One region of the Hydrogenophaga electricum genome, then DNA from elsewhere that is predicted to be linked to it. Evidence: predicted binding sites of a transcription regulator. Region 1 holds the regulator's gene; each other region holds the start of a gene.
What was found. Region 1 encodes sigma-54, which starts transcription at its own class of promoters, with help from an activator protein. Its sites were predicted from a motif close to TGGCANGNAANCTGCTTT; they were not measured.
Positions count from the first base shown of each region.

Region 2: the regulator sigma-54 is predicted to act here: its motif matches at 2,568-2,585, upstream of QQK43_RS00030 (CmpA/NrtA family ABC transporter substrate-binding protein).
Region 3: the regulator sigma-54 is predicted to act here: its motif matches at 3,328-3,345, upstream of QQK43_RS12510 (isopenicillin N synthase family dioxygenase).
Region 4: the regulator sigma-54 is predicted to act here: its motif matches at 1,768-1,785, upstream of hydA (dihydropyrimidinase).

Region 1 is NZ_BSPB01000021.1:25,318-32,601, forward strand. Features, by position in the region: gene QQK43_RS13320 (nitric-oxide reductase large subunit) at 1-978, shown strand, start outside; gene QQK43_RS13325 (RNA polymerase factor sigma-54) at 1,041-2,648, opposite strand; gene lptB (LPS export ABC transporter ATP-binding protein) at 2,733-3,482, opposite strand; gene lptA (lipopolysaccharide transport periplasmic protein LptA) at 3,506-4,138, opposite strand; gene QQK43_RS13340 (thiol:disulfide interchange protein DsbA/DsbL) at 4,259-4,903, opposite strand; gene QQK43_RS13345 (SPOR domain-containing protein) at 4,971-5,657, opposite strand; gene argS (arginine--tRNA ligase) at 5,672-7,284, opposite strand, start outside.
Region 2 is NZ_BSPB01000001.1:6,358-13,641, forward strand. Features, by position in the region: gene QQK43_RS00020 (ABC transporter ATP-binding protein) at 1-177, opposite strand, end outside; gene ntrB (nitrate ABC transporter permease) at 207-1,073, opposite strand; gene QQK43_RS00030 (CmpA/NrtA family ABC transporter substrate-binding protein) at 1,105-2,412, opposite strand; gene QQK43_RS00035 (nitrate regulatory protein) at 2,773-4,062, opposite strand; gene QQK43_RS00040 (substrate-binding domain-containing protein) at 4,149-4,841, opposite strand; gene tsaD (tRNA (adenosine(37)-N6)-threonylcarbamoyltransferase complex transferase subunit TsaD) at 4,927-6,033, shown strand; gene QQK43_RS00050 (branched-chain amino acid ABC transporter substrate-binding protein) at 6,177-7,284, shown strand, end outside.
Region 3 is NZ_BSPB01000019.1:5,417-12,700, forward strand. Features, by position in the region: gene QQK43_RS12495 (ABC transporter ATP-binding protein) at 5-841, shown strand; gene QQK43_RS12500 (ABC transporter permease) at 852-1,622, shown strand; gene QQK43_RS12505 (nucleoside deaminase) at 1,619-2,098, shown strand; gene QQK43_RS12510 (isopenicillin N synthase family dioxygenase) at 2,123-3,115, opposite strand; gene QQK43_RS12515 (ABC transporter substrate-binding protein) at 3,655-4,680, shown strand; gene QQK43_RS12520 (isopenicillin N synthase family dioxygenase) at 4,688-5,668, shown strand; gene QQK43_RS12525 (VOC family protein) at 5,717-6,160, shown strand; gene QQK43_RS12530 (urease accessory protein UreD) at 6,251-7,081, shown strand; gene QQK43_RS12535 (response regulator) at 7,206-7,284, shown strand, end outside.
Region 4 is NZ_BSPB01000092.1:340-6,712, forward strand. Features, by position in the region: partial or broken gene QQK43_RS22240 (aspartate/glutamate racemase family protein) at 1-125, opposite strand, end outside; gene QQK43_RS22245 (GntR family transcriptional regulator) at 130-837, opposite strand; gene QQK43_RS22250 (maleate cis-trans isomerase family protein) at 911-1,633, opposite strand; gene hydA (dihydropyrimidinase) at 1,857-3,269, shown strand; gene QQK43_RS22260 (TRAP transporter substrate-binding protein) at 3,338-4,399, shown strand; gene QQK43_RS22265 (TRAP transporter small permease subunit) at 4,460-5,056, shown strand; gene QQK43_RS22270 (TRAP transporter large permease) at 5,053-6,345, shown strand; partial or broken gene QQK43_RS22275 (amidase family protein) at 6,342-6,373, shown strand, end outside.

The sequences.
Region 1 (7,284 bases):
CTGGACCTGGGGGCCAACAGTTCTGATGGCGAAGACAAGAACCTGCTCGCCCTGCTGACCGCTTCGGTCGGGGCCATCGGTCTGTTCTATGGCGCCGGCCTGTTCTACGGCGAGCGCACCAGCCTCACGGTGATGGAGTACTGGCGCTGGTGGGTGGTGCACCTGTGGGTCGAAGGTTTCTTCGAGGTCTTCGCCACCGTGGCGCTGGCCTTCGTCTTCAGCAGCATGGGCCTGGTCTCGCGCCCCATGGCCACCACCGCCAGCCTGGCTTCGGCCTCGCTGTTCCTGCTGGGCGGCATTCCGGGCACCTTCCACCACCTGTACTTCGCGGGCACCACCACGCCGGTGATGGCGGTGGGGGCGGCCTTCAGCGCGCTGGAAGTGGTGCCGCTGATCGTGCTGGGCCACGAAGCCTGGGACAACTGGCGCCTGAAGACCCGTGCGCCCTGGATGGACAACCTGCGCTGGCCCCTGATGTGCTTCGTGGCCGTGGCCTTCTGGAACATGCTGGGCGCGGGCGTCTTCGGCTTCATGATCAACCCGCCCATCTCGCTGTACTACGTGCAGGGTCTGAACACCACACCGGTGCATGCACACGCCGCCCTGTTCGGGGTGTACGGCTTCCTGGCACTGGGCTTCACACTGCTGGTGCTGCGTTACCTTCGCCCGCAGTTCGTTTTCAGCCCCGTCCTGATGCCAACCGCGTTCTGGGGCCTCAACGTCGGCCTGGTGCTGATGATCGCCACCAGCCTGCTGCCCATCGGCATCCTGCAGTTCCACGCCAGTGTCAGCGAGGGCCTGTGGTACGCCCGCAGCGAAGCCTTCCTGCAGCAGCCGCTGCTGCAGACGCTGCGCTGGGTGCGCACCTTCGGTGACGTGGTGTTCATCGTTGGCGCCGTGGCCATGGCCTGGCAGGTGGTGTGGGGCCTGGCCAGCCGCGGCGCACCCGCCACCACGCTGCGCACGCGCACTGCCTGAGCACGCACCGAGCGCCCTGCCTGCCAAAACGCCGCCCTTTGGGCGGCGTTTTTTCGGGTCTGTCAGAGCGCCTTGCGCAGATTGGCCGGGGCGATGCGCAGCGCCTCGCGGTACTTGGCCACGGTGCGGCGCGCGCACTCGATGCCCTGCTCCTTGAGCATGTCCGAGAGCTGGTTGTCCGACAGCGGTTTTTTGGTGTCTTCGGCCGAGATGAACTGTTTGATGAGCGCGCGCACCGCGGTGCTCGACGCGTTGCCGCCGGTTTCCGTGCCCAGCGAAGAACCGAAGAAGTACTTCAGCTCGTAGGTGCCGAACGGCGTGGACATGTACTTGGCCGTCGTCACGCGGCTGATGGTCGACTCGTGCAGGCCCAGTTCGTCGGCGATCTCGCGCAGCACCAGCGGGCGCATGGCCAGTTCGCCGTGCATGAAGAAATTGCGCTGGCGCTCGACGATGGCGCTGGACACGCGCAGGATGGTGTCGAAGCGTTGCTGGATGTTCTTGATGAACCAGCGCGCTTCCTGCAGGCGCTGCTGCATCGCCGCGTGGCCGCCTTCGCTGTCGCGCCCTCCGCGCTGGCCCCGCAGCGCGTTGGCGTACACATCGTGCACGCGCAGGCGGGGCATGACGTCGGGATTGAGCACCACCTTGAAGCCGCGCCCGGCACGCAGCACGATCACGTCGGGCACGACGATGTTGCGCTCCACGTCGACAAAGCGCCGCCCCGGCTTGGGTTCAAGCCCGGCAATCAGGCCCAGGGCGGCGCGCACCGTCTCGTCGTCCGCCCCCGTGAGCGCACACAGGCGCTTGATGTCACGCTTGGCCACCAGCTCCAGCGGTTGCTGGCAGATCGCCAGCGCGATGCGGGCTGCCGGGGTGTTGCGCAGTTCCTGGATCTGCAGCCGCAGGCATTCGGCCAGATCGCGCGCCCCCACACCAGCGGGCTCCATCGCCTGCAGCCAGCCCAGCGCGATGCGCAGTTGCTCTTCGGCCTCCTCGGCCTCTTCAAGCGACGGCAAACCGGTGTCGGGATGGGCCAGGCGCCACCACGCGCGGGCCAGATCACCCAGATCGCCATCCAGATAGCCGTCATCGTTCAGCGATTCGATGAGGAAGAACAGCGCGGCCGCGTCGTCGTCCCCGATGCGCAGCATGCGCGCCTGTTCGTGCAGGTGGTCCTGCAGGCTGATCAGGCTGCGCGCCAGCTCGGCCGCGCTGGCGGTTTCGTCGTCGTCCGACGCGCCGTTGCGCGGCGGCGCGTCACCGCCCCATTCGCTGTCATCGGGCGCGATTTCGACCGTGCCGTCGCCTTCCCAGCTTTCTTCCACGGGGGCCGAGCCGTCGAGCCGGCCTTCCAGGTCGTCGGCCGGGGCGCTTTCATCCGAGGCGGACAGGCGCTCGCCCGCCGAAGCGGCGGCGCCATCATCCGCACCGCTCCCCGACTCGCTGAGCTGTTCGCCCGCGCTGACCGGTGCGTCGGTGGCCGACAGGCCAAACTCCTCGCGCTCGGCGCTTTCTTCCGTGCGCTCCAGGAAAGGGTTCTCGTCGAGCATCTGCTCGACTTCCTGCGCCATTTCGAGCGTGGACAGCTGCAGCAACCGGATCGACTGCTGCAGTTGCGGCGTCAGGGCCAGGTGCTGCGAAACCCGCAGGGAGAGCGACTGTTTCATGCCGCCGCCCGCTCCGCATCACGCCATGCCGGGCGCATGCCCGTCGGAAGCTGTCCGCCAGGTCCGGTCATCCGCATGCTGGCCTCACATCCGGAAGTGTTCGCCGAGATACACCCGACGCACGTCGGCGTTCTCGACGATCTCGGCCGTGGTCCCGCTGGCCAGCACCTGGCCATCGCTGATGATGTAGGCGTGGTCGCAGATGCCCAAGGTTTCGCGCACGTTGTGGTCGGTGATCAGGACACCGATGCCCTTGTCCTTGAGGAAAGCGATGATCTGCTGGATTTCGAGCACGGCGATCGGGTCGATACCGGCAAAGGGTTCGTCCAGCAGGATGAAGCGCGGCCGGGTGGCCAGCGCACGCGCGATTTCCACGCGGCGACGCTCCCCACCCGAGAGCGCCGGTGCGGGCGAATCGCGCAAGTGGTCGACCCGCAATTCCTTGAGCAGTTCGTCGAGACGGTCGTTGATATCGACCGCCGACAGCGGCTCGCCGTTCACATCGTGCTGCAGCTCCAGCACCGCGCGCACGTTCTGCGCCACCGTGAGCTTGCGAAAAATCGAGGCTTCCTGCGGCAAATAGCCCAGGCCCAGGCGGGCCCGCCGGTGGATGGGCAGGCGCTCGATGCGCATGCCGTCGAGTTCGATTTCGCCACCGTCGGCCCGCAGCAGGCCCACGATCATGTAGAACGATGTGGTCTTGCCCGCGCCATTGGGGCCCAGCAGACCGACCACCTCGCCCTTGTCGACCGAGAGCGAGACGTTCTTGACCACCTTGCGGCTGCCATAGGCCTTGCGCAAGCCGCGTGCTTCCAGCCGGCTGCGGACCGCCATCGGCGCCGGGGCCTCCGCCGCCGTCACTGCTTCTGCTCGGGAAGGGTGTTGGTGGACCGCAGTTGGGCGGGCGCTGTGGCGGGTGCCGGCTTCGCCTGCTCGTCCGGGATCGGGGTCAGCATGGCCCGCACACGGCCGGAAGGATTGGACGCGGTGGCGGCAGCGCCGCCCTTGACGGTGTAGACCTCGGTGGCGCTGCTGTAGGTAATCTGGGTGCCCGAGCTCTCGTCGTTGAGCTGGGTGCCCCGGTAACGGCGCATCACCGCCTTGCCGGTGAACACCACGGTTTCGGAGGCGCTTTCGTATTCGATGCGCTCGCCCTCACCCTCGATCCATTCGTCCACGCCTTCGCGTTTCTGCCGGAAGAAAGCCAAGGCATTCGGTCCCCCGACGAGCAGACCGAACTGGTTGCCCTGCGGGTCCTGGCGCACCTCCATGCGCGCACCGCGCATGATGATCGTGCCCTTGGTGGCCACCACCTTGCCGGTGAACACGCTCAGTTGCTTAGCATCTTCATAGCGCAGGCTGTCGGCCTCGATGTTCAACGGCTTGTCCTTGTCGGCCAACTCCGCATGCACGGCGCCCACGGGCAACGCGCAGGCCAAGGCCAGCAACAGGGAGCGGATCGGGAAGCGGGGGTTTTGAAGCACGGGCATGGCAGGTGAGGGCACGAAACTTGCATTCATTGTAGCCTTCACCGGCCGGCGTTCGGCGCGCATGGCCGAACAAATTGCGGGGCCTTTGACCGGCCCCGCCACCAGGTGACCCAAACCCGGTCAGCCCTTGCGCAGATCGGCGATCAGTGCGTCGGCCACCTGCAGGGTCTTGGGACCTTGACCCGGGACGTAGAAACGTCCTCCAATCCCCAGCGACGGGGTGGCCTCCACCAGATAGGCTTCCTGCATCTGGGCCGCGCGCCGCGCCTTGCCCGCCACCGAAAACGCGTTGTAGTTCTCGGTGAACTTGGCGGTGTCCAGCCCTTGCTTGCCGACCCAGGCGGTGATGGTCTCGGCGGTGGTCAGGCGTTGCCGCTCGACGTGGATGGCCTTGAAAACCTTTTCGTGCAAGGCATCGAGCTGGCCCATCGCTTCGAGTGCGTAGAACAGCCGCTGCAGCGGCACAAAGGCTTCGCTGAACGCGACAGGCATACGACGCACGGTCACGTGGGCCGGTTTCTTCTGAATCCAGGCGCTGAAGATGGGCTCGAAGTTGAAGCAGTGCACGCAGGTGTAGGCGAAGAACTCGATCACCTCCACCTGCCCGTTCGGGGCATCCACCGGCGCGGGGCGGCCCAGGCGCTGGTATTCGTTGCCTTCCTTGAAGCCCCCGACCTGGGCCTGCGCCAGCGGGGACCACAAGGCACCGGATACGGCGCCCGCGCCGGAGGCCAGCAGGGAAGCGGAAAACTGACGACGTTGCATGTAAGGACTCCTGTGATGAGCGGGTTGGTGGCCGGCGCCGCGGCAAAGTTCCCGCGGACGCGGGGTGTCAGCGCGGCACGCGCACCAGCGCCGCCTCCACCCCGCCGGACTCGAGCTGCTCGCGGGTCGCGTCGGCCGGCACCTTCTGCTGGAACGGTCCCACACGGACCCGGAACACCGGTCGCCCGGCCTGTTCGCGCTCGGTGATGTTGGCGGCAAACCCCATCATGGCCAGACGCGCACGCTGTGACTCGGCTTCCTCGGGACTGCGGAAAGCCCCCGCCTGCACAAAGTAGACAAAAGGCTCGGCACCGCCCACGGTGGCTGCGGACGCTGGTGCCGAGGTGTCGCGCGTGACGGTGACCGTCACCGTGCCAGGGGCTGCGGGCGCCGGCGAGCCCAGGCGCGACTGCACCAGGTCACCGATCGGGTCGGCCGAGCTGGCGGGTGCAGCAGGCGCAGCAGCGGGGGCAACGCCCGGTGCCGTCACGGCGGGATCGCCCGATTCGGGCGCCGGCGCCGCCGCAGGCAGCGGGGCCTTGCTGGCGAGGCCGGCGTTCGGGTTCCAGCCCTTGTTGCGCTCGGCCTCGGCCGCGTCCTGCGCCGCCGAGCGGGAAACGCCCCGGTCCACAAAGGGCACCGGCACGCGCGTGACGTACATCGCCACGGCCAGGGCGATGGCCAGACCGACCAGAACGCCCACCACAAAACCGATCAGGGTGCCGCCACGCTGCGGCCGGGGAGAATGTTTCATCCGGAACTCGTGCCTTACATTTTTTGCGGTGCGTCCACACCCAGCACCGCCAGGCCATTGTGCAGCACCTGGGCGGTCGCCGCGACCAGCGCCAGGCGGGCCTTTTTCACGGCTTCGTCATCGACCAGGATGCGCTCGGCGTCGTAGTAGCTGTGGTAGGCCGCCGCCAGTTCGCGCAGATAGAAGGTCACATCGTGCGGAGCGAAATCGGCCGCTGCGGCCGTGAGCATGGCCGGGTACCGGGCCAGCAGCAGCATCAGTGCCTGGGCCTGCGGCCCCTCCAGCGCCGACAGGTCGGTGTCCTGGAGAGCGGCCCTGTCACCGCCCCAGGCCGCGAGCACCGAGCAGATGCGCGCGTGCGCGTACTGCACGTAGTAGACCGGGTTGTCGTTGTTCTTCTGCACCGCCAGATCGACGTCGAAGGTGTATTCGGTGTCGGGCTTGCGGCTGAGCAGGAAGAAGCGCACGGCATCCTTGCTGGTCCACTCGATCAGGTCGCGCAGCGTGACGTAGCTGCCGGCGCGCTTGCTGATCTTGACCTCTTCGCCGTTGCGCACCACGCGCACCATGGTGTGCAGCACGTAGTCGGGGTAGCCCTGCGGGATGCCCACCTCGGCGGCCTGCAGGCCGGCGCGCACGCGGGCGATGGTGCCGTGATGGTCGGTGCCCTGGATGTTGATGACCTTGGTGAAGCCGCGCTCCCACTTGGCGATGTGGTAGGCCACATCGGGCACGAAGTAGGTGTACGTGCCATCGCCCTTGCGCATGACGCGGTCCTTGTCGTCGCCGTAGTCGGTCGACTTGAGCCACAGCGCGCCGTCCTGCTCGTAGGTCTTGCCGTTGGCGATGAGCCGGTTCACCGTGGCCTCGACGCGGCCGCTGGTGTAGAGGCTGGATTCGAGGTAGTAGTGGTCGAACTTGACCTGGAAAGCCTGCAGATCCTTGTCCTGCTCGTTGCGCAGGTAGGCGACGGCAAACTGGCGGATGTTGTCGGCATCGTCGACGTCACCGCTGGCGGTGAATTCGCGGTCATCGGCGTGCACCGTCTTCTTTGCCAGGAAGTCGTTGGCGATGTCCTGGATGTAGTCGCCGTTGTAGGCGGCCTCGGGCCACTGTTCGTCACCGGGCTTGAAGCCCTTGGCACGCAGCTGGGTGCTGGTCGCCAGCGTGCCGATCTGCACGCCCGCGTCGTTGTAATAGAACTCGCGGTGCACCGCCCAGCCCTGGGTGCTGTAGAGGTTGCAGATCGCGTCGCCCAGCGCGGCCTGTCTGCCGTGGCCCACGTGCAGCGGGCCGGTGGGGTTGGCCGACACGAACTCGACCATCAGGCGCTGGCCGTTGGCCGGCTGCACGCCGAAACCCGTGCCAGCCTCCAGCACCTCGCGCACGATCTGCTGCTTCGCTGCCGGCTGGAGGCGGATGTTGATGAACCCCGGGCCGGCGATATCGATCTCGGCCACCCACTGCTGGTACACCGGCTGAGCCAGCAACGCGGTCTTGAGCTGCTCGCCCACCTGGCGCGGGTTGGCCTTGAGCGGCTTGGCCAGTTGCATGGCCGCGGTCACGGCGAAGTCACCATGTGCCGCCACCTTGGGCGATTCGAAGGCGGCCTTCTCGCCGGCACCCG
Region 2 (7,284 bases), on a different contig from region 1:
CAGGCCGGCCACGATGTTGAGCACGGTGGACTTGCCGCAGCCGGAGTGGCCGATCAGCGAGATGAATTCGCCGCGCTGGACGTCGAGGTTGATGCCCTTGAGGACGGGGTTGACCGCGCCGTTGCGACCGGCAAAGCTCATGTCGACGTGTGAGAGGCTGAGGTAGGCGCTGCTCATGGTGAGGCTCCGTGAAGGTGTCCGGGGGGTCAGTGGGCCGCGGTGCCGCGGGTGACGAGGTGGCCGATCCAGGCCACGAGGCGGTCGAGCACGAAGCCGATCAGGCCGACGTAGAGCAGCGCCAGGATGATGTCGCTGATGCGCGAGGAGTTCCAGGCGTCCCAGATGAAGAAGCCGATGCCCACACCGCCGATCAGCATCTCGGCCGCCACGATGGCCAGCCACGACAGGCCGACCCCGATGCGCAGCCCCGAGAAGATGAAGGGGGCGGCGGCCGGCAGCATGATCTGGCCGAAGTACTCCAGGCCGTTGAGGCGGATCACCTTGGCCACGTTGCGGTAGTCCTCGGGGATGTTGCGGATGCCGATGGAGGTGTTGATGATGATCGGCCAGATCGCGGTGATGAAGATCACGAAGATGGCCGACGGGTTGCCGTCGCGAAAGCCCGCCAGCGAAATCGGCAGCCAGGCCAGTGGCGGCACGGTGCGCAGCACCTGGAAGATCGGGTCCAGCCCGCGCAGCGCCCAGGTCGACTGGCCCACCAGCACGCCCAGGCCCACGCCGACCACCACCGCCAATGCGTAGCCGTAGGCCACGCGCTTGAGGCTGGCCAGCAGTTGCCAGGCCATGCCCACGTCGTTGCCGCCGTTGTCGTAGAACGGGTCGATGATCAGCTCCCAGGTGTCGGCCACCACCTTGCTCGGTGGCGGCAGGGCGGCGCCGGGCCGACTGCCCAGCGCTTCCCAGATCAGCAGCAGCACGGCCAGGATGATCACCGGCGGCAGCACGTGGGTCACCAGCTTGCGCACGGTGTTGCCCAGCCAGGCCGGCGCGGCGGGAGCGGCCGCAGCCGTGGGGGTGAGCCGGATCGGCTCGATGGTGTCGGTCGTGGACATGGTGTTCCTCGTCGTGGAGCAGGGGGTGGGGTCAGGCCGACCTGGTGGCCTTGATGGACAGGCTTTCCAGGTACTTCTTCGGGTTGGCCGGATCGAAGACCTTGCCGTCGAAGAATTTCTCCACGCCGCGCGAGGTGGACGTGGGGATGTCCTTGGCGGCCACGCCCAGCTCCTTGGCGGCTTCGCGCCAGAGGTCTTCGCGGTTGACCTTGGCGATCAGGGCCTGGGTGTCCAGGTTGGTCGGCAGGTAACCCCAGCGCTGGTTTTCCGTGAGGAACCACAGGTCGTGGCTCTGGAACGGGTAGCTGGCGTGGTCTTTCCAGAAGCGCATCTGGAACTTGCTGTTCGTCTCCACGCGGCCGGTGCCGTAGTCGAAGTCGCCCTTGACGCGGTCGATCACGTCGGCCACCGGGGCGTTGATCCAGCGTCGGCGCGAACAGATCTCGGCCACCTCGGCGCGGTTGGCCGGGTCTTCGCACCACATCTGCGCCTCCATCACCGCCTTGAGCAGCGCTTTGGTGGCGTTGGGGTTGGCCTGCACGTAGTCGGCGCGCATGGCAAACGCCTTCTCCGGGTGGTTCATCCAGAGTTCGCTGGTGGTGATGGCGGTGTAGCCGATCTTCTGGTTGATGAGCTGCCGGTTCCAGGGCTCGCAGACGCAGAAGGTGTCCATGCTGCCGACCTTCATGTTGGCCACCATCTGGGCGGGCGGCACGACGATGGTGGAGATGTCCTTGTTCGGGTCCACGCCACCGGCGGCCATCCAGTAGCGGATCCACATGTCGTGCGTGCCGCCGGGGAAGGTCATGGCGGCGTTGACCGGCTTGCCGGTCTTCACGCGCTTGGCGAGCAGGGCCTTGGCGAAGACCTTGGTGTCCAGGCCGACCTTGAGGTCCTTGTACTCGTCTCCCACCGAGATGCACTGGCCGCCCAGGTTCAGGCGCGCCAGAATGGTCATCGGTACCGGCACGTTGTTGGCCGTGACCGCACCGGTGCTGATGAGGTAGGGCATGGGCGTGAGGATGTGGGCGCCATCGATGCCACCTTTGCCCGAGCCCAGCACCAGGTTGTCGCGCGTGGTGCCCCACGAGGATTGCTTGAGCACCTCCACCTCGGTCATGCCGTGCTTCTTGAAGAAGCCTTTTTCGTCGGCGACGAACAGCGGGGCCGCGTCGGTCAGGGCGATGAAGCCCAGCTTGGCGGTCTTGGTTTCCAGCGCGGTGGACGCACGGGCGGGCGCCATGAAGGCGTTGCCCAGCAGGGCGGCGCCTCCCAATGCCGAGGCTTTCTGGATGACGGCCCGGCGCGAGAAAGACGGGGTGTTCAAAGGCTGCTTCATGGTCGACTCCTGTGAGATGAACAAAATCGGAAGCCCAAAACGACAACGGCGCCCATCGCATCCCGGGCTGGAAGCCCGGAGAGCAATGGACGCCGTTGTCCGTGTCTGGGAAGACTGATGAGTACCTGGCCGTCGTTGGCTGGGTTGTGGCTCATCTAGCAGCTTGTGTGCCAGCCGATGGCTGTGCAGCGCTTCAGGCGATCAAATTTCGGAAAGATATTTGTTTTTGCAGGAGAAAATCCCGGAGGCGGCGTGTTTCTGCGGTCTGCCTGCCTGCGTCCTGCTGCGCCGTCGGGCGCTCAAACTGGTGCAGGCGCACGCAGTTTTTGTGCATGGCAGCACCCGTGTGAGGGCCGGGCTTCAGCGGGGACGGTCGGAGAGCACGTCGGCCATGGCGAGCACCGCGTCGGCCACGTCCACCAGGCGGCGGTTCTGGTTCATCGCCATCTGGCGCAGGGTCTTGTGCGCGTCTTCTTCGCTCAGGTGGCGGTGGGCCATGAGCAGGCCCTTGGCGCGTTCGATGAGCTTGCGCTCGTTCAGGCTGGCGCGCACGGTGTCGAGCTCGTCGCTCATGTGCTGGAGGCGGCGCGACTGGTCCTGCACCAGTTCGAGGATGGAGCGGTCCACCTGGGGGCCGTAGGCCTGCACCGCGCCCCCCGCTGCCGCCACGCTGGGGGGCAACGCGAGCAGGGGGTCTTCGCGGCTGTCGAAGAAGTCTGCCCGGTCCGGCAGGGCGTCGCGTTGCTCTGCCGCAACCTGTTCGAGCGTCGCCAGCTCGCGGCGCGTGGTGTCCAGCCGCTGCGTGCACAGCGTCAGCAGCTCGGCGGCCAGCGCGTCTTCAACCGCTTTCATCGCGTCGATGCGGGCGGTGCAGGCGTCGAACCAGGTCTGGCTCAGGTTCACGTCGAGGGCGCTGCCTGCCGGCATCGTGCCCAGGATGCGGCGCAGGCGCTCCAGCCCGGCCAGCACCTCGGGGCGCTGTGAGCGCTGCCATTCGGCCCGCAGGGTTTCGCTGGCGAAGTCGGTGAAGACCTGGAGGCAGCGTTCCTGCGATTCGACCAGGTCCAGCAGGTGGTGCTGCTCGTCCGGATCGGCCAGGCCGGAGGCGAACAGGCCCGAGCCCGTGGCCCGTTCCTGGCCGGCGAATTCCTTGCCCTGCATGAAGTTGAACAGCGCCACCAGGCGGCGGGAGATGTCCGGGTCGGGGGCGCTGTCGGCGGCTTCGAACACCACGGCCAGCAGGCCGTTGATCAGGCGCACGAAGGCGGCGGTGGTCTGCTGTGCGCTCAGCGCGCCGGCCGCGACACGCCCGCGCAGGCGGGGCAGGGCGTCCAGCCCCTGGAGCACGTAGGCGATGCGGCTGAACAGGCGGGCGCCGTTGGCGGTCTGCAGCGACTGGGTGTCAAGCTGGTCGAAGCAGGCCTGCACCTCGGCCTGCAACTGCTCGCACTGGGTGATCTGCCCAGTGCGCTCGGTCTGCCAGCGTCTGCCCTGGGAGCCGACATACAGATTGGACAGGCCCCGTTCGCGCTGCAGCGCGTGCACCAGCCGCCCGGTCGCATTGACCAGGGCGCTCGTCAGCGCCAGTTGCTGCAGGCCGGCGATTTCGCATCGCCGCGCCTCGATGAGGAAAGACAGGCCCGATTTCATGGTGCAGGTGGCATCGCAGGGAGGTGGAATGACGCCAGCAACATGCGTGCCGCCTGAATCGGGCGGCTTGGTTCGGACGGCCCGGGTCAGGCGGGCGACATGCCGTTGCGCTGCTTGATGGCCGCGGTGTCGGGCGAGACCAGGAACTGCAGGAACGCCTGCACGGCCTGGGCCTGGGGCGAGGCCGTGGCCTGGGCGGCCGAGAACGTGGTGACGATCTGCACCGCTTCGGGCAGACCGCCCAGCAGGTCGATGCCCGGCAGGCTCATGAGCTCGCTCAGTTGCTGGAAGCCCAGCGCCACGTCGCCGCTGGCCACCAGCGAGCCCACCGGCACGCCGGGCGGCGGCGTCACGATGCGGCTCTGGACCACGTCGGCGATGCCCCAGCGCTCGAACAGCCGGGCCAGTTGCACACCGCTGGGACCGGTGGAGTAACCGAGCGTGGGGGCGGCCAGCACCGCCTGTTTGAGGGCTTCTTCGGTCGCGATGTCGGGACGCGGCGCGCCGGCTTTGATGGCCACGGCCACCGGCGAGCGCACCATGTCGATGCGGCTGGCGCCCACCACGTGGCCGCCAGCGGCGAGCTTTTCGATCGCGTCGGCCGCGAGCGCCACGACGTCGAACACCTCGCCGGCCTGCACGCGCTTGGCGGCGTCGACGCCGCCGACCGATTCCACCACCACCTCGTGGTCCGGGTGCAGCTCGGTATAGCGGGCGGTCAGTTCGGCCAGCAGCTTCTTGGTGGCCATGGAAGAAATGAGGGTGATGCGGACGCTCATGGGCAAGGCAATCGATGCGGTACAGGGTGGCGGGGAAGGCCGCATTATGCGGATGGTCGGGGCCGCGCACGTACACTCGCGGCCCATGCGGATCCTGGGAATCGAATCCTCCTGCGACGAAACCGGTGTGGCCCTGGTCGATGCCAGCGGCAGCGGCGTGCCGCGCCTGCTCGGCCACGCCTTGCACAGCCAGATCGAGATGCACCAGGCCTACGGCGGCGTGGTGCCCGAGCTCGCCAGCCGCGACCACATCCGGCGCGTGCTGCCGCTGACCGACGCCGTGCTCGAACAGGCCGGCCTGCCGCTGTCGGCGGTGGACGCGGTGGCCCACACCCGGGGGCCCGGGCTGGCGGGCGCGCTGCTGGTCGGTTCGGGCGTGGCCTGCGCGCTCGGCATGGCGCTGGGCAAACCGGTGATCGGCGTGCACCACCTGGAAGGCCATCTGCTGTCGCCATTCCTCAGCGCCGACCCGCCCGCATTCCCCTTCGTGGCGCTGCTGGTTTCGGGTGGTCACACGCAACTGATGCGCGTCGACGGCGTCGGGCGCTATGAACTGCTGGGCGAGACCATCGACGACGCCGCCGGCGAAGCCTTCGACAAATCGGCCAAGCTGCTGGGTCTGGGCTACCCGGGCGGGCCGGCGCTGTCGCGGCTGGCGCAGTCCGGCGACGGCAAGGCCTACGCTTTTCCGCGGCCGCTGCTGCACAGCGGCGATCTGGACTTTTCTTTTGCCGGCCTCAAGACGGCCGTGCTCACCCAGGTCAAGCGCCTGGCGCACGCGGCACCCGAAGGCCCCGCCACCGCCCACCTGGCCGACCCGCTGAGTGCGCAGCAGAAGGCCGACGTGGCGGCCAGCGTGCAGGCTGCCATCGTCGACGTGCTGGTGAAAAAGGCGCTGGCGGCGTTGCAGGCCACCGGCCTGCGGCGGCTGGTGGTGGCTGGCGGGGTGGGGGCCAATGCGCTGCTGCGCCAGGAACTGAACGCGGCCTGCCAGCGGCGCGGCGTGCGGGTCCACTACCCCGAACTGCACCTGTGCACCGACAACGGCGCCATGATCGCGCTGGCGGCCGGCTTGCGCGCGCAGGCCGGTTTGCTGCCGCCGGTGGTGGACGCGGCGTCCAGCTACCGTTTCGACGTGCGCCCGCGCTGGCCTTTGGCCGAGCTGGCGGCGCTCTCGACCGTCGGGGCCTGACAGCGCCTGGGCGCAAGTCGGTTCTGTAATTATGAATTACACTGCGCCTCCCTGAAGCCAGGGCCTGGTGTCCACCAGGCCGGCAAAGAAGGTGCCGGGGCGCGTGTTCGCACAGGCCCCGATCCGTTGGAGAGACCGTTTTCATGCAACGCCTTGCTTTTTTCCGCCGCCGTTTCCTGGCGGCCCTGTTTGCCGGCGCCCTGACCGGGGCGGCTGCCCAGGCCCAGCCCGCTGCGTCTGCGGACGCGGCGCCGATCCGCATCGCCATGATCGAAGGCCTGTCCGGCCCCATGGCCAATACCGGGGAGGCGGTGTACCGCAATCTGGTCTGGGCGACCGAGCGCGTCAACGCCCGGGGCGGCGTGAAGCTGCCGGGTGGCAGCCGGCCGCTGGAGATCGTGCGCTTTGACAGCAAAGGGCAGACCGAAGAGGCGCTGTCCGGCCTGCGTGCGGCCATTGACCGGGGCATCGGCGTGGTGGTGCAGGGCAATTCGTCCGCCGCCGCTGCCGGTCTGATCGACGCCATCACCAAGCACAACGAGCGCGATCCGTCGCGGCGCGTGGTGTTCCTCAACTACTCGGCGGTCGATCCGCTGCTGACCAACGAGCGCTGCAGCTACTGGCACTTCCGCTTCGACGCGCATGCCGACATGCGCCTGTCGGCGCTGATGAGCGTGCTGCGCGAGGACAAGGCGCTCAAGAGCATTTACCTGATCGGGCAGGACTATTCGTTTGGCCAAGCGGTGTTGCGCGAAGGGCGCAGGCAACTGGCCGCGCAGCGCCCCGACGTGAAGATCGTCGGTGACGAACTGCACCCCATGGCTCGCGTGAAGGACTTTGCGCCCTACGCGGCCAAGATCAAGGCCAGCGGCGCCCAGGCGGTGCTCACGGGCAACTGGGGCAACGACCTGACGCTGCTGGTCAAGGCGGCGCGCGAGGCCGGCTTCGATGGCACCTTCTACACCTTCTACGGCAACGCACTGGGCGCCCCGGCGGCCATGGGCGACGCCGGCATCGGCAAGGTGGTGGCGGTGGCCGACTGGTTCCCGAACGTGCCGACCAAAGCATCCGAGACCTTCTACCAGGCATTTCGCCAGCGCTTCCCGAATCCGGCCGACGACTACGTGCACATGCGCATGCAGCTCATGATCGAAGCCCTGGCCCAGGCCATCGAGCGCGCGGGCTCGGTCGAAGCGGGCGCGATCGCCGCCCAACTGGAAAAGGCGGAGGTCACGCTGGCGGGCCAGACGG
Region 3 (7,284 bases), on a different contig from region 1:
CTCCATGCAAGAAGCCCCCGGAGGCAGCGACGCCCCCTTCGTCGACTTCGACCAGGTCTGGCTGGCCTACAACGACGACCTGCTGGCCAAGAACATCTTCGCGGTCGAAGACATCAACCTCAAAGTGAAGAAGGGCGAGTTCATCGCCATCGTCGGCCCATCGGGTTGTGGCAAGTCCACCTTCATGAAGCTGACCACCGGGCTGCGCATGCCCAGCATGGGCAAGATCCGCATCGACGGCCAGCCCGTCACCGGTCCGCTGAAGATTTCGGGCATGGCCTTCCAGTCGCCTTCGCTGCTGCCCTGGCGCACCACCATCGACAACGTGCTGCTGCCGCTGGAGATCGTGGAACCGTTCCGCAGCCAGTTCCGCGACCGGCGCAAGGAGTTCGAGGAACGCGCCCTCAAGCTGCTGGAGAGCGTGGGGCTGGGCGGCATGGGCAAGAAGTACCCGTGGGAACTGTCGGGCGGCATGCAGCAACGCGCCAGCATCTGCCGCGCGCTGATCCACGAACCCAAGATGCTGCTGCTGGACGAACCCTTCGGCGCGCTGGATGCGTTCACGCGCGAAGAACTCTGGTGCACGCTGCGCGACCTGTGGGAAGCGCAGAAATTCAACGTCATCCTGGTCACGCACGATCTGCGCGAAAGCGTCTTCCTGGCCGACACGGTGTACTGCATGAGCCGCAGCCCGGGCCGCTTCGTCGTGCAGCGCGACATTCCGATTCCGCGCACCCGCGACCTGGAGGTGACCTACACCCCCGAATTCACCGACATCGTGCACGAACTGCGCGGCCATATCGGCGCCATGCGAAAAGCCGGCACCGTGATCAACCAGTAAGGAGCGAGCGATGAGCACGAAACAGAAACACGTCGAACGCTGGTCGCCCTGGATCCTTCTCCTGGCCATCATCATCGTCTGGGAAGTCATCTGCAGCGGCTTCGGGGTCTCCGAATTCATCTTCCCCAGCCCTTCGCGCATCTGGGAACAGACGCTGGAGCACAAGACCGTCATCCTGGGTCACGCGTGGCGCACCTACTGGGTGACGATGGCCGGCTTCGGCGTCGCCATCGTGGTGGGGGTGCTGCTGGGTTTCCTGATCGGTTCCTCGCGCCTGGCCTACGCGGCCATCTACCCGCTGATGACCGCCTTCAACGCCCTGCCCAAAGCCGCTTTCGTGCCCATCCTCGTGGTGTGGTTCGGCATCGGCGTCGGCCCGGCCATCCTCACCGCCTTCCTGATCAGCTTCTTCCCCATCATGGTCAACATCGCCACCGGCCTGGCGACGCTGGAGCCCGAGCTGGAAGACGTGCTGCGCGTGCTCGGCGCCAAGCGATGGGACGTGCTGATGAAGGTCGGCCTGCCGCGCTCGCTGCCCTACTTCTTCGGCTCGCTCAAGGTCGCCATCACGCTGGCCTTTGTCGGCACCACGGTGTCGGAGATGACCGCCGCCAACGAAGGCATCGGCTACCTGCTGATCTCGGCCGGCAGCTCCATGCAGATGGGCCTGGCCTTCAGCGGCCTGCTGGTCGTCGGCGTGATGGCCATGGTGATGTACGAGCTGTTCAGCTGGGTCGAAAAGCACACCACCGGCTGGGCGCACCGCGGAAGTCAGGGATGATGACCGGCGAGCAGGTCGCGCGCCATCTGCGGCGCGCCAACGAGGTGGCCCTGCGTGCCATGCGCATGGGCCGCCACCCTTTCGGCGCGCTGCTGGTGGCGCCCGACGGCGAAACCGTGCTGGCCGAGCAGGGCAACATCGACACGGTGAACCACGCCGAGTCGACACTGGCGCGAACCGCCGCCGCCAACTACCCCGGCGAATACCTCGCCCGCTGCACGCTGGTCACCACGTTCGAGCCCTGCGCCATGTGTGCCGGCACCGTCTACTGGGCCGGCATCGGGCGCGTGGTCTACGGCGCCGAAGAAACGGCCCTGCTCGCCCTCACGGGCAACCACCCCGAAAACCCCACGCTCAGCCTGCCCTGCCGCGAGGTGTTCGCGCGCGGACAGCGCCCCACGGAAGTGGTCGGCCCGGTGCCGGCGGTGGCGGCCGAGATGCTCGCCACACACGCCGGGTTCTGGGCGGCTCGCTGACCGCGCTCGCCGCCCACCCGCCCGTCAGTCCTTGCGGCGGTAGTTGGCCTTCATGCGTTCGGCCAGATAGTCGCCGGCGGTCATGGCCGGGTACTTGCCCGATGGCGAAGTGATCAGCGCGTCGGTGTTGGCCTGGCAGAAGAAAGCGATGCTGTAGCGCCCGCCCATGTATTCGCCGGGCAGCGGGTTGCGCACACGGTGAAAGTTGGACAGCAGGCGGTCGTCGCTCCAGCGCATGAGCATGTCGCCAATATTGCAGGTGATGAGGTCTTCGCGCGGCGGCACCGTCGTCCATTCCTGGGCTTCGAACTCCTTGCCCGGGCACACCTGCAGGCCGCCCTGGCCATCGCGCTGATAGAGGATGGTCAGGCAATTGAAGTCGGTGTGCGCGCCGCCGCGCACATAGTCCAGCTTGTCCTGCACGTCTTCCGGGATCGGGTAGTAGTGCAGCAGGCGCAACGTGCTCTGGTAGGTGTCGGCGTCGGGATCGTGCGCACGCGCGAAGAAGTCGCGCTCGAAACCCAGTTTCTCGGCAAAACACGACAGCACCTTCATGCCCACCGCCCAGCTCGCCTGCTCGAAGGCCAGCATCGTGGCCTGGAAGCCCGGCAGATCGGCTTCGGCCGGATACAGACCGGCCATGCGCGGTCGCGTGATCTGGTAGCTCTCTTTCTGATCGGGCACGCCCGTGGAAGGCCGCACCTGGGCCAGACTTTCCCAACCGGCATTGCGCGCCAGCGGCCACTGCGCCTTCGTCGCCTGGGGCAGTGCGAAGAAACGTTCGCTCATCGCAAACGCTTCACGCACCTGGGCCACCGGCACGCCGTGGTTGACGAGCTGGAAGAAGCCGACATCGACGGCCGCGCGCCACAGCTGTTCGGTGATCTCGTCGCGGCGGCGATCGAAGTCCGACAGGTCGATCAGGGGTACCGCACGCGCGGTGGTTTCCGAACCCTGGGCGCCCATGCGCGCCTCTTTCTGCAGTTCGGCCAGTTCAAAAGGGGTGGATGTGTTCATGACGGAATCGCTCCTGAAAACAGGCCAGAGGCCTCGAAAAGGTTTCAGGACCATCCGGCATGGCGATCGGTCAGGGAGGAAACCCGGGCGCTGGGGTCAGCGTGACTCCTGAAGACCGTCTGCCCTGCCGGGCTGGACCTCAAGAGCAATTCCCGGCCAGGACAGCCGACGAAATCGGCCGCTGGTGAACGCTTCTACTCTCGCCAAACAGGCTAGCAGATTTCAGGCCAGCGCTTTGCCCCAGTGATGGGGAGAGGATCCCCTGCCTGCACACCAAGCTGGTGCTCCATGCCTCATCTTGGACACGCTCGCGACCCCGACACGCCTTGCCCCTCCACCTTGCGCGCGGTCTGCACAGGATCGGCACCGGCACCGGGTGCGTGGCATGGATTCTGCGTCTGCGGACAGCGAGAGTAGAAGCGTTCAGCGGCCGAAACAGCCGCCCGGAAATTGCTCTTGAAAGTCGTGCGGCCCAAGCCGTCCTTCGCACCTTCAGGAACGGGTCCCTCTGCGTGCCCGCTTGTTTTCGGAGTCCTTACATGCAACGTCGTTCTCTCCTGCGCGCCGCCGGCGCAGCCTCTCTCCTGTCCGCCACGCCTTTCGTGCGCGCCCAGGGTTCCCTGCAGAAATTCAAGTTCAACCTCGGCTGGAAGGTGGAGGCCTCGGGCGCCGGCTTCCTGCTGGCCCTGCAGCGCGGCTACTACAAGGACGCCGGCCTCGACGTGACCATCGACACCGGCAACGGCTCGGCCGCCGCCATCGGCCTGGTGGCCAGCGGGGCCTACGAGGCCGCGTCGGCCGACCTCTCGACCATGATCGAGTTCAACCTGGCCAACCCGCAGGCCGCGCTCAAGGCGGTGGCCATGCAGTACGACCTGAACCCCAACGCGGTCATCGTGCGCAAGGACGGCCCGATCAAGAAGCCGGCCGACCTCGCCGGCAAGACCATTCTCGGCCAGCCCTTCAACGCCTCGCGCAAGCTGTTCCCGGTGTTCGCCAAGGCACAGGGCTTCGACCCCAGCGGGGTGAAGTGGGAAAACGTCGCACCCGATATCGGCGACACCCGCTTCGTCAAGGGCGACTTCGATGCCGTGGCCTATTTTTTCTTCACCGGCCTGCTCAACCTCAAGGCCCGCGGCGTCACCGCCGACCAGCTCACCGTGTTCCGTTTCTCCGACCACGGCATGAAGTCGTATGGCAATGGCCTGGTGGCCAACGCCAAGAGCATGGAGCAGGCCGACACCATGAAGGCCTTCGTCAAAGCCTCCACGCGCGGCTGGCTGGACTGCATCGCCGACCCCAAGGCCGGTGGCGCGGCGGTCAAGACGCGCGAGCCCCTGGCCAACGAAACGCTGGAATTCGAGCGGCTCAAGCTCATCGTCGACGGCACGATGAACACCCCCGACACCCGCGCCAACGGCTGGGGCGCAGCCACGCCGGCGCGCCTGCAGGCGACCATCGATGAAACCGTGGCGGCCTTCGGCCTGAAGAGCGCGCCCACGCTGGCCGACTTCTGGACCGACAAGTTCCTGCCCGCCATGGCCGACCGCCAGCTCAAGGCCTGAGGCGGCCATGGGCATCCCTGTCATCGACCTCGCGGACGCCCTGGCGCCCGGGAGCCGCCGCAGCCTGGCGGTGGCCCGCCAGCTGCGCGAGGCGGCCACCACGTCCGGCTTCTTCTACGTCCGCAACCACGGGGTGGACCCCGCCATGGTGGCCACCCAGTTCGCGCTCGCCAAAGCGCTGCTGGAGCTGCCCGCCGAACGGCGCGCGGCGCTGTCCATGAAACACTCGCCCATCATGCGCGGCTACGAAAGCCTGGGCGAACAGACGCTGGACGCCGAGATGAAGCCCGACCTCAAGGAGAGCTTCTACTGCGGCATGGACTGGCCCGACGACCACCCCTTCGTCCAGGCCGGCTACCAGACCTACGGCCCCAGCCAGTGGCCCGAAGAGCTGCCGCAGGCGCGGCCCACCTGCCAGCGCTACATCGCGGCAATGAACCGGCTCTCCGAGCGGATCATGCAGCTGATGGCGCTGTCACTGGACCTGCCCGAGCACCACTTCGACGCGTCCTGCCGCGACCCCATGGTCACGCTGCGCATGATCCGCTACCCGGCCCACCCGGCCGACGCGGACGACCGCACCTTCGGCGCCGGGGCCCACACCGACTGGGGCGCGATCACCATCCTCGCGCAAGACGCCCACGGCGGCCTGGAAGTGCAGATGCCCGACGGCCAGTGGGTGGCGGCCACCCCCATCGAAGGCTGCTTCGTGGTCAACCTCGGCGACATGATCCCGCGCTGGACCAACGGGCTGTACCACTCCAACCCGCACCGCGTGCGCAACGTGTTTTCGGGCGGCGCACCGCGCTTCTCGGTCCCGTTCTTCTACGAACCCAACTACCTGGCCCGGATCGAAGCCGTGCCCGGCACGGTCACGGCCGACAGGCCGTCGCGGTTCGTGGCCTGCACCGCCGGTGAACACCTGCGCGAGATGTACGAAAAGACCTACGGCCTTCAGAAAGCCGCCGGCGAGACCGCCTCCGCCTGACCTCCGGCCGGGCACAGCCCGCGTGCCCGGCCTGTTTTCGCTCCCCGCATGAAACTCTTCGTCAACCTTTTCTGTACCGACATCGCCGCCCAGCTGGCGTTCTACCAGGCCCTGCTCGGCCTGCCCGAAGACAGCCACAGCCGTTCGCCGATCTACCGCGCGGTGGAAACCGAACATTTCCAGTTCGGCTTTCACGCGCCCCCCGCCTACGGCGTGCTGCAACTGGCCGACCGCCAGCCGGCCGACCCGGCATCGGCCCCCGTCACCGCCTACGCGACCTTCATGCTCGACAACCCGTCCGAGGTCAATGCCGCCGCCGATCGCGCTGCGGCGCTCGGCGGGCGCATCGTCAAGGGGCCCTACGCCACCTACTACGGCCAATGGCAGGCCGTGCTGGCCGACCCCGAAGGCCATATGTTCCGCGTCAGCACCGGCTCGCTCCCCGCAGGCGTCGAAGCGCCCGCGCTGACGCTGCCCGCCACGGCGCCCTGAACCGCGCACCGCCACGCCGATCCCGAGCCGCCTGACGGCCCTGGCGGCCAGGGCATTGGCCGCGGGCGGCAGCCCCTACACTTGGCGCCCATGCCCTGGCAAGCCCATCTCTCGCTCGACTACCGGCTGCAAGGCCAGCGCACGGTGTTGCAACACCAGCACGACGGCCCGCTGCGCATCTTCAAAAGCCTCTATCCCGAAGGCGACGCGATCTGCCACAACGTCGTGGTGCACCCACCCGGCGGACTGGTCGGCGGCGACACGCTGGAGCTGCAGGTGCACGCCGCCGCCGGCACGCACGCGCTGATCTCCACCCCCGGCGCCACGCGCTTCTACGCCGCCGACGACCTGCCCGCCACCCAGCGCGTGGCGCTCCATCTGGACAGCGGCGCGCGCCTGGAATGGCTGCCCCTCGAAGCCATCGCCTACCCCGGCTGCGAAGCCGTCAACCACTGGACCGCCGAACTCGCGGGCAACGCCGAGCTGATCGCCTGGGACGTCACGGCCCTGGGCCTGCCCTCGACCGGCCAGGCCTTCGACCGCGGGCGCTTTCGGCAGCGGCTGGAGATTCCGGGCCTGTGGCTGGAGCAGGCCACGCTGGACGCACGCGATCAGCGCCTGCTCGACGCCCCCCTGGGCCTGGCCGGCCAACGCTGCCTGGGCACGCTGCTGCTGGCCTCGGGCACGCCGCTGGGGCGGCAGCGCCAGGAGCACCTGCTCGAAGCCGTTCGACAGGTGCTCGACCCCCTGCCGCCCGGTGTGCAGGCCGGCGCCACCTGCCCGAACCCGCAGATGCTGGTGGTGCGGGCGCTGGCACCGCTGGTCGAACCGCTGATGGCCACGCTGCAGGCCGCCTGGGCCGCCTTGCGCCCTGCCGCCTGGGGCGTGCCGGGCACGCCACCGCGCATCTGGCGGGTTTGACCTTGCACCGCACCCGGGCGCAAACTGAGCGGTCTTTGCGGGCTTGTTCCTGCCGCCGGTCCAGGTCGGTTTGTGCACAATGGGGCATGCCGTCCCGGAACCCGTTCCTTCGCCCGATCTGCCCATGAGTGCCGAAAAGAGCGATCTGCAAGACGCGCGCGCCCTCGTCATCGACGGCAACCCGCAGTCGCGCTCGATCATCG
Region 4 (6,373 bases), on a different contig from region 1:
AGCGTGGTGCCGGCGGGCAGATGGGGCCGGGCCGACAGGGCCAGACGTTCGGTGATGGTGGCCGAGGTGTTGGGGTTGACCAGCAGCAGGCGGCGCCCGGGCGGCGTGTGCGCGGCGGGCGCCATGGGCTCAGTCCCTGAAGACCGCTTCGAGGTCGACCTCGACGGTGTTGTTGTCCAGCGAGAGGCTGTGTTCGATGTGATCCAGGTGGGCCAGCATCAGCTTTTCGGCGCGCGCCGTGTCGCGCTTGGCGATGGCGTCGACGATCTCGGCGTGCTCGTCGGCCCGGCAACTGGTGGCGGTGGGCGCGTCGTAGAGGAAGATGATCAGGCAGGTCAGCGTCGAGAGCTCGCGCAGGCTGCGCAGCAGGGCCGAGTTGCCGGCGAGTTCGGCCAGCAGCACGTGGAATTCGCCCGACAGGCGGACCACGGCGCGGCGGTCGTCGCGGCGCCGCGCGTCGTGCTCCAGCTCTTCGTGCTGGCGCAGGCGGGCAACCTTGTCGGGCGTGAGCTGGGTCACCAAGCGCTTGAGGATGGCCGGCTCGATCAGGCGCCGGGCCTCGAACACGTCTATGGCCTGCTGCGGTGTGGGCTGGGCCACGAAGGCGCCGCGCTGCGGGTAGAGCTCGACGATCTGCTCGTGCGCCAGCCGGCTCAGCACCTCGCGCACCCGGGCGCGGCTGACGTTGAAGATCTTGGCCAGCCGGTCCTCGCCCAGCTTGGTGCCGGGGTGCAGCCGATGTTCGAGGATGGCGACGTAGATGCGCTCGTAGATCTCGTCGTTGGCGTTTTCCCGGGCCAGGAGACCGGTGGGCGCGGATCGGGCTGGGCGTGGCATGGTCGGAGGAGGCTGGCGGCGCGTCGCACCGGGATGGAGCGGCATTCTATCGACGCGCCCCGGGCAGCAGGCTTCACCAGCCATACAGGCGACCCCAGCCCGTGACCTGGCTGGCTGGCACACCGGCGGCGCGCAGCATGCCCCAGACGGTGGTGCTCACGGTGTCCAGCAGGGTGACGCCGCTGCGCGCTTCGTAGGCCGCTGCCAGGCGCGCGCCGTGCAGGTTGGTGCAGTAGGTGACGGCCGCCTGCGGTGCCGCCTGCGCCACGTCGTCGAGCAGGCTGTCGAGCTGCGACTCGGGCACCAGCGCGAAGTCGTGGTTGACGCAGATGCCGAGGTGGCGTTCGGCCACCACCTCGATCCCGATGGCGGCGTAGTTGGCGACGATGCGCTGCTGCACGTCGGTGGTGTAGGGCGTCACCAACGCCAGGCGGCGGATGCCCTGCAGCGCCAGCAGTTCGTTGAGCGCGAGCACGGCGGTGGTGGCGACGATGCCGGTGCGCTCGCGGATGCGTTCGGCCAGGCGCAGGTCGCGCTCGAACCCCATCCAGCCGGCGGCCGTGCCGCTCCAGCCGATCACGTCGACCTGGGCGTCGGCCAGCAGATCGGCCGCCGCCAGGATCTTGCTGTCGTCGAACTGCCCCAGGGCCTGTGCGCTGAGCGAAATCTCGGTCACCCGGAAGCGCGAGAAATGGGCGCTGGCGCCGGGCACGGTGGCCACGATGGCGCTGGTCAGCGGCTCCAGCGCGGTGTTGGAAGAGGGGGTGAGCACGCCCAGGCGCACGGATCGGGTCATGGTTGGCTTTCGGTGTCCGACTGTTTGTCGACAGGATAAAAGAATCTTGTCGACATTGTTTGCTTCGGGAAAAGGGTTTGATGGGGCCAGATTTTCGGAGAGAGCACAAGCACAGGCCGTGCCCGGATTCTGGTTGGCACAGTGATTGCATGGCAACAGTCATGACAACAGTTATGCACCATTTTGTAGACAACATGGTCGACAAAATTATCCGGAGTCGCCCATGAATGCCCCGTTGGATCTGGTGGTGCGCCATGCGCACGTGGCCACCGCCAGCGACTGTTTCGACGCCGACATCGGCGTGCACCAGGGGCGCATCGTCCAGATTGGTGCATCGCTGCCGGCCGGGGTGCGCGAGATCGATGCGCGTGGGCGCGTCGTGACGCCGGGCGGGGTCGATGCCCATTGCCACCTGGACCAGCCCATGGAGGCCCCGGTGCGCATGGCCGACGATTTCGACAGCGGCACGCGCTCGGCCGCCTGCGGCGGCACCACCACCGTGATCCCTTTCGCGGCGCAGGCCAAGGGGCAGTCGCTGCGTGCGGCGGTGGCCGACTACCACCGCCGCGCCGAGGGCAAGGCGCATGTGGACTACGCCTTCCACCTGATCGTGAGCGACCCCACGCCCGAGGTGTTGCAGCACGAGCTGCCGCAGCTCATCGCCGAGGGCTACACCTCGTTCAAGGTCTACATGACCTACGACGACCTCAAGCTCGACGACGGCCAGATCCTGGACGTGCTGTCGGTGGCGCGCGATCACGGCGCCCTGGCCATGGTCCACGCCGAAAACGCCGACTGCATCGAATGGCTCACGCGGCGGCTGGAAGCGGCCGGGCGCACCGCACCGCGCTGGCACGCGCACGCGCGGCCCATGCTGGTCGAACGCGAGGCCACGCACCGCGCCATCGCGCTGTCCGAGCTGGTCGACGTGCCCATCCTCATCGTGCACGTGTCGGGCCGGGAAGCGGTGGAGCAGATCCGCTGGGGCCGCGCCCACGGCCTGCCGATCTTTGCCGAGACCTGCCCGCAATACCTGTTCCTGACGGCGGAAGACCTGGGGCTCGACGACAGCTACCAGGGCGCCCGCTGCGTCTGCAGCCCGCCGCCGCGCGACCGCGCCAACCAGGCGGTGATCTGGAACGGCCTGCGCGACGGGTTGTTCACGGTGTTCTCGTCCGACCACGCCCCCTTCAACTACGAAGGCACCGAAGGCAAGCAGCCGGGCGGGCAGGAACAGCCGTTCCGCCACATCCCCAACGGCATCCCCGGGCTGGAGACGCGCATGCCGCTGCTGTACTCCGAAGGGGTGCTCGGCGGGCGCATCACGCTGGAAAAATTTGTCGAGCTGACCGCGACCAATCCGGCCAAGGCCTACGGGCTGCACCCGCGCAAAGGCGCGATCGCCATCGGCGCCGACGCCGACCTGGTGATCTGGGACGAGGGCGAGCGCGTCATCCGCAATGCCGACCTGCACCACGCGGTCGACCACACCCCTTACGAAGGCCACCGTCTGCGCGCCTGGCCGGCCTGCACGCTCAGTCGCGGCGAGGTGGTGTGGGACGGCCAGTTCCACCCCCGCGCCGGCCAGGGGCGCTTTCTGCCCTGCCAGACCCCCACCCTGTGGGCGCGCCGCTGACCGGCGGCGTCCGACCGGTTTTCCCTTCCTCCCCTTCCGTTCCTTTCTGTCCTTCCAGGAGTTTTCCCATGAACCTGACCCGCTCGCTTTCCCGCTGCCTGCTGCCGCTGGCCGCCGCCGCTGCCCTGCTGACCGGCGGCCCTGCCCAGGCGCAGGACCGCATCACCTTCAAGGTGATCGGCCAGCCCGCCGCCACCGGCATGGTGCAGAAGAACAAGGAGAAGCCCTTCTTCGACGATTTCGCCAAGCGCACGGGCCTGCCCATCGACGCGGACTACAAGGCGGTGGACCAGCTCGGGATCAAGGACACCGAACAGCTGCGCGTGATGAAGGCCGGCCTGTTCGACATCGTTTCGCTGCGCGTGTCGCAGAACTCGCGCGACGAGCCCACGCTGCTGGGCCTGGACCTGGTGGGCGCCGCGCCCAACTACGAGACCGCGCGCAAGGTCTATGAGGCCTATTTCGACACGCTCGACCAGCGCCTGCAGAAGCAGTTCCAGGTCAAGCTGCTGGGCGCCTGGCCGTTCGGCCCGCAGATCCTGTTCTGCAAGAAGCCGGTGGCCAAGCTGGCCGACCTCAAGGGCCTGAAGGTGCGCGTGTACGACCAGAATCTGGCCAAGTTCATCGAGACCGTGGGCGGTGTGCCGGTGCCGCTGTCCTTCACCGAAGTGCACCAGTCGCTGTCGCTGGGCGTGGTGGACTGCGCCATCACGGGCCCGAGCTCGGCCAACAGCTCCGGCTGGCCCGAGGTGACCACGCACCAGTACCCCATCGGCTTCCAGATGGCGGTCAACGGCTACGCCATCACGCTCAAGGCCTGGAACCGCCTGAACGCCGACCAGCAGGCCAAGATGCAGGCCGCCTTCAAGACGCTGACCGACGACATCTGGGTCTATTCGGAGCAACTGACCAAGGACGCGATGAACTGCAACGCCGGCAAGGAACCCTGCACCACCGGCAAGAAGTTCAACCTGGTGGACGTGCCGGTGCAGCCCGCCGACCTGACCACGCTGCGTGACGCCGTGGCCACCATCTCCGTGCCCACCTGGGCCGAGATCTGCGACAAGGCCAACCCCGGCTGCTCGGCCGCCTGGAAGGCGACCGTCGGCAAGGTGATCGGCATCAAGTAAGCCCTGCGGTGCGCGCCGGCCCCGTGCCGGCGCGCACCAGGCTTCCACGGAAAGACCCTCATGAAAGACCTCCTCGAACGCTGGCTGGGCACCCTGTTCGGCCTGATATTCGTCGCCCTGTCGCTGGTGGTGGCGCTGGAGACGGCCCTGCGCAAGCTGTTCAACGTCTCGCTGCAAGGCGCCGACGAACTGGGCGGTTACGCCCTGGCCGTCGGGGCCACGCTGGCCTTCAGCCTGGCCCTGCTGGGGCGCAACCACATCCGGGTGGATGTTTTTCATGAGCGCCTGCCGCGGCCGGTGCAGGTGGCGCTGAACTGGCTGTCGTCGCTCTCGCTGGCGGGGTTCGCGGCGCTGCTGGCCTACCTGGCCTGGTTCGCGATCCAGGATTCGCGCACCTACCAGAGCGTCGCGCAGACGCCCTGGGCCACGCCCCTGGTCTACCCGCAGACCGCCTGGCTGATCGGGCTGATGCTGTTCGGCGCGCTGGCCGTGGGCGTGGCGCTGGTGGCCACCTGGCAACTGCTGACCGGGCGCACCGAGGCGCTCAACGCCATGCTGCACCCGCGCTCGACACGCGAAGAACTCAAGGAAGAACTGGACGACCTGAAAGAGCGCTCCGGTGCCCAGGCGCCCGCTGCCCCGGGAGGTGCCGCATGAGCCTGCACTACATCGCCATCGGCTTTTTCGCCATGCTGGGCATGATGCTGCTGGGCCTGCCCATCGCCACCTCCATGGCGGTGGTCGGCATCGTCGGCGGCATGGTCGCCTACGGCGTGCCCTTCATCGATTCCATCGCGCCCGTGGTCTGGGGCGTGCACAACGACAACCTGCTGACCTCGATCCCGCTGTTCGTGCTGATGGGCGAGCTGCTGCTGCGCTCGGGCATCGCCGACCGCATGTTCGGCGCGCTGGCGGCCTGGCTCGGCCGGCTGCCGGGCGGGTTGCTGCACACCAACATCGGTTGCAGCGCGCTGTTCGCCGCCACCTCGGGCTCGTCGGTCGCCACGGCCGCCACCGTGGGCACCGTGGCGCTGCCCTCGCTGCACAAGCGCGGCTACCCGATGAGCATGTCGCTGGGCTCCATCGCGGCCGGCGGCACGCTGGGCATCCTGATCCCGCCTTCGGTCAACATGATCGTCTACGGCTCGCTCACCGACACCTCGATCGGCAAGCTGTTCGTGGCCGGCATCGTGCCCGGCCTGCTGCTCTCGGCGGCGTTCATGGGCTACATCCTGGTGCACGCGCTACTGACCCGCAGCGCCATCCGCGAGGAGAAGGTGCCGCTGCCCGAGCGCCTGCGTCTGCTCAAGGACCTGGTGCCGCCGGGCGTGGTGTTCCTGATCGTCATGGGCAGCCTCTACAGCGGCGTGGCCACCACCACCGAATCGGCCGCGCTGGGCGTGGTGGCGTCGCTGGGGTTTGCCTGGCACAGCCGCAAGCTGAGCTGGGGGCTGCTGCAGAACTGCTTCATCCAGACCGCCAAGACCAGCGGCATGATCCTGCTGATCATCACCGCCGCGTTCATCCTCAACCTGGCGGTGAGCCTGACCGGCGTGGCCGAAACCATGACGCAATGGGTCACCTCCTTCGGCCTATCGCCCACGCAGATGCTGCTGGTTCTGGTGCTGTTCTACCTGCTGCTGGGCATGTTCATGGACGTGCTCTCGATGATGGTGGCGACCATCCCGATCACCTTCCCCATCGTCGTGGCCATGGGCATCGACCCGGTGTGGTTCGGCATCTTCATCGTGCTGATGTGCGAGCTGGGGCTGATCACGCCACCCGTGGGCATGAACCTGTTCGTGGTGCAGGGCATCCGCCCCGACGGCGGCTCCATCCGCGACGCCGTCGTGGGTGCCTTGCCTTACGTGATCATCCTGCTGGGCTTTGCGCTGCTGCTGATGGTCTTCCCGGCCATCGTGACCTGGCTGCCGGGGCAGATGTGAGCGCGCCCGCCGACGCACCGCCCCTGTG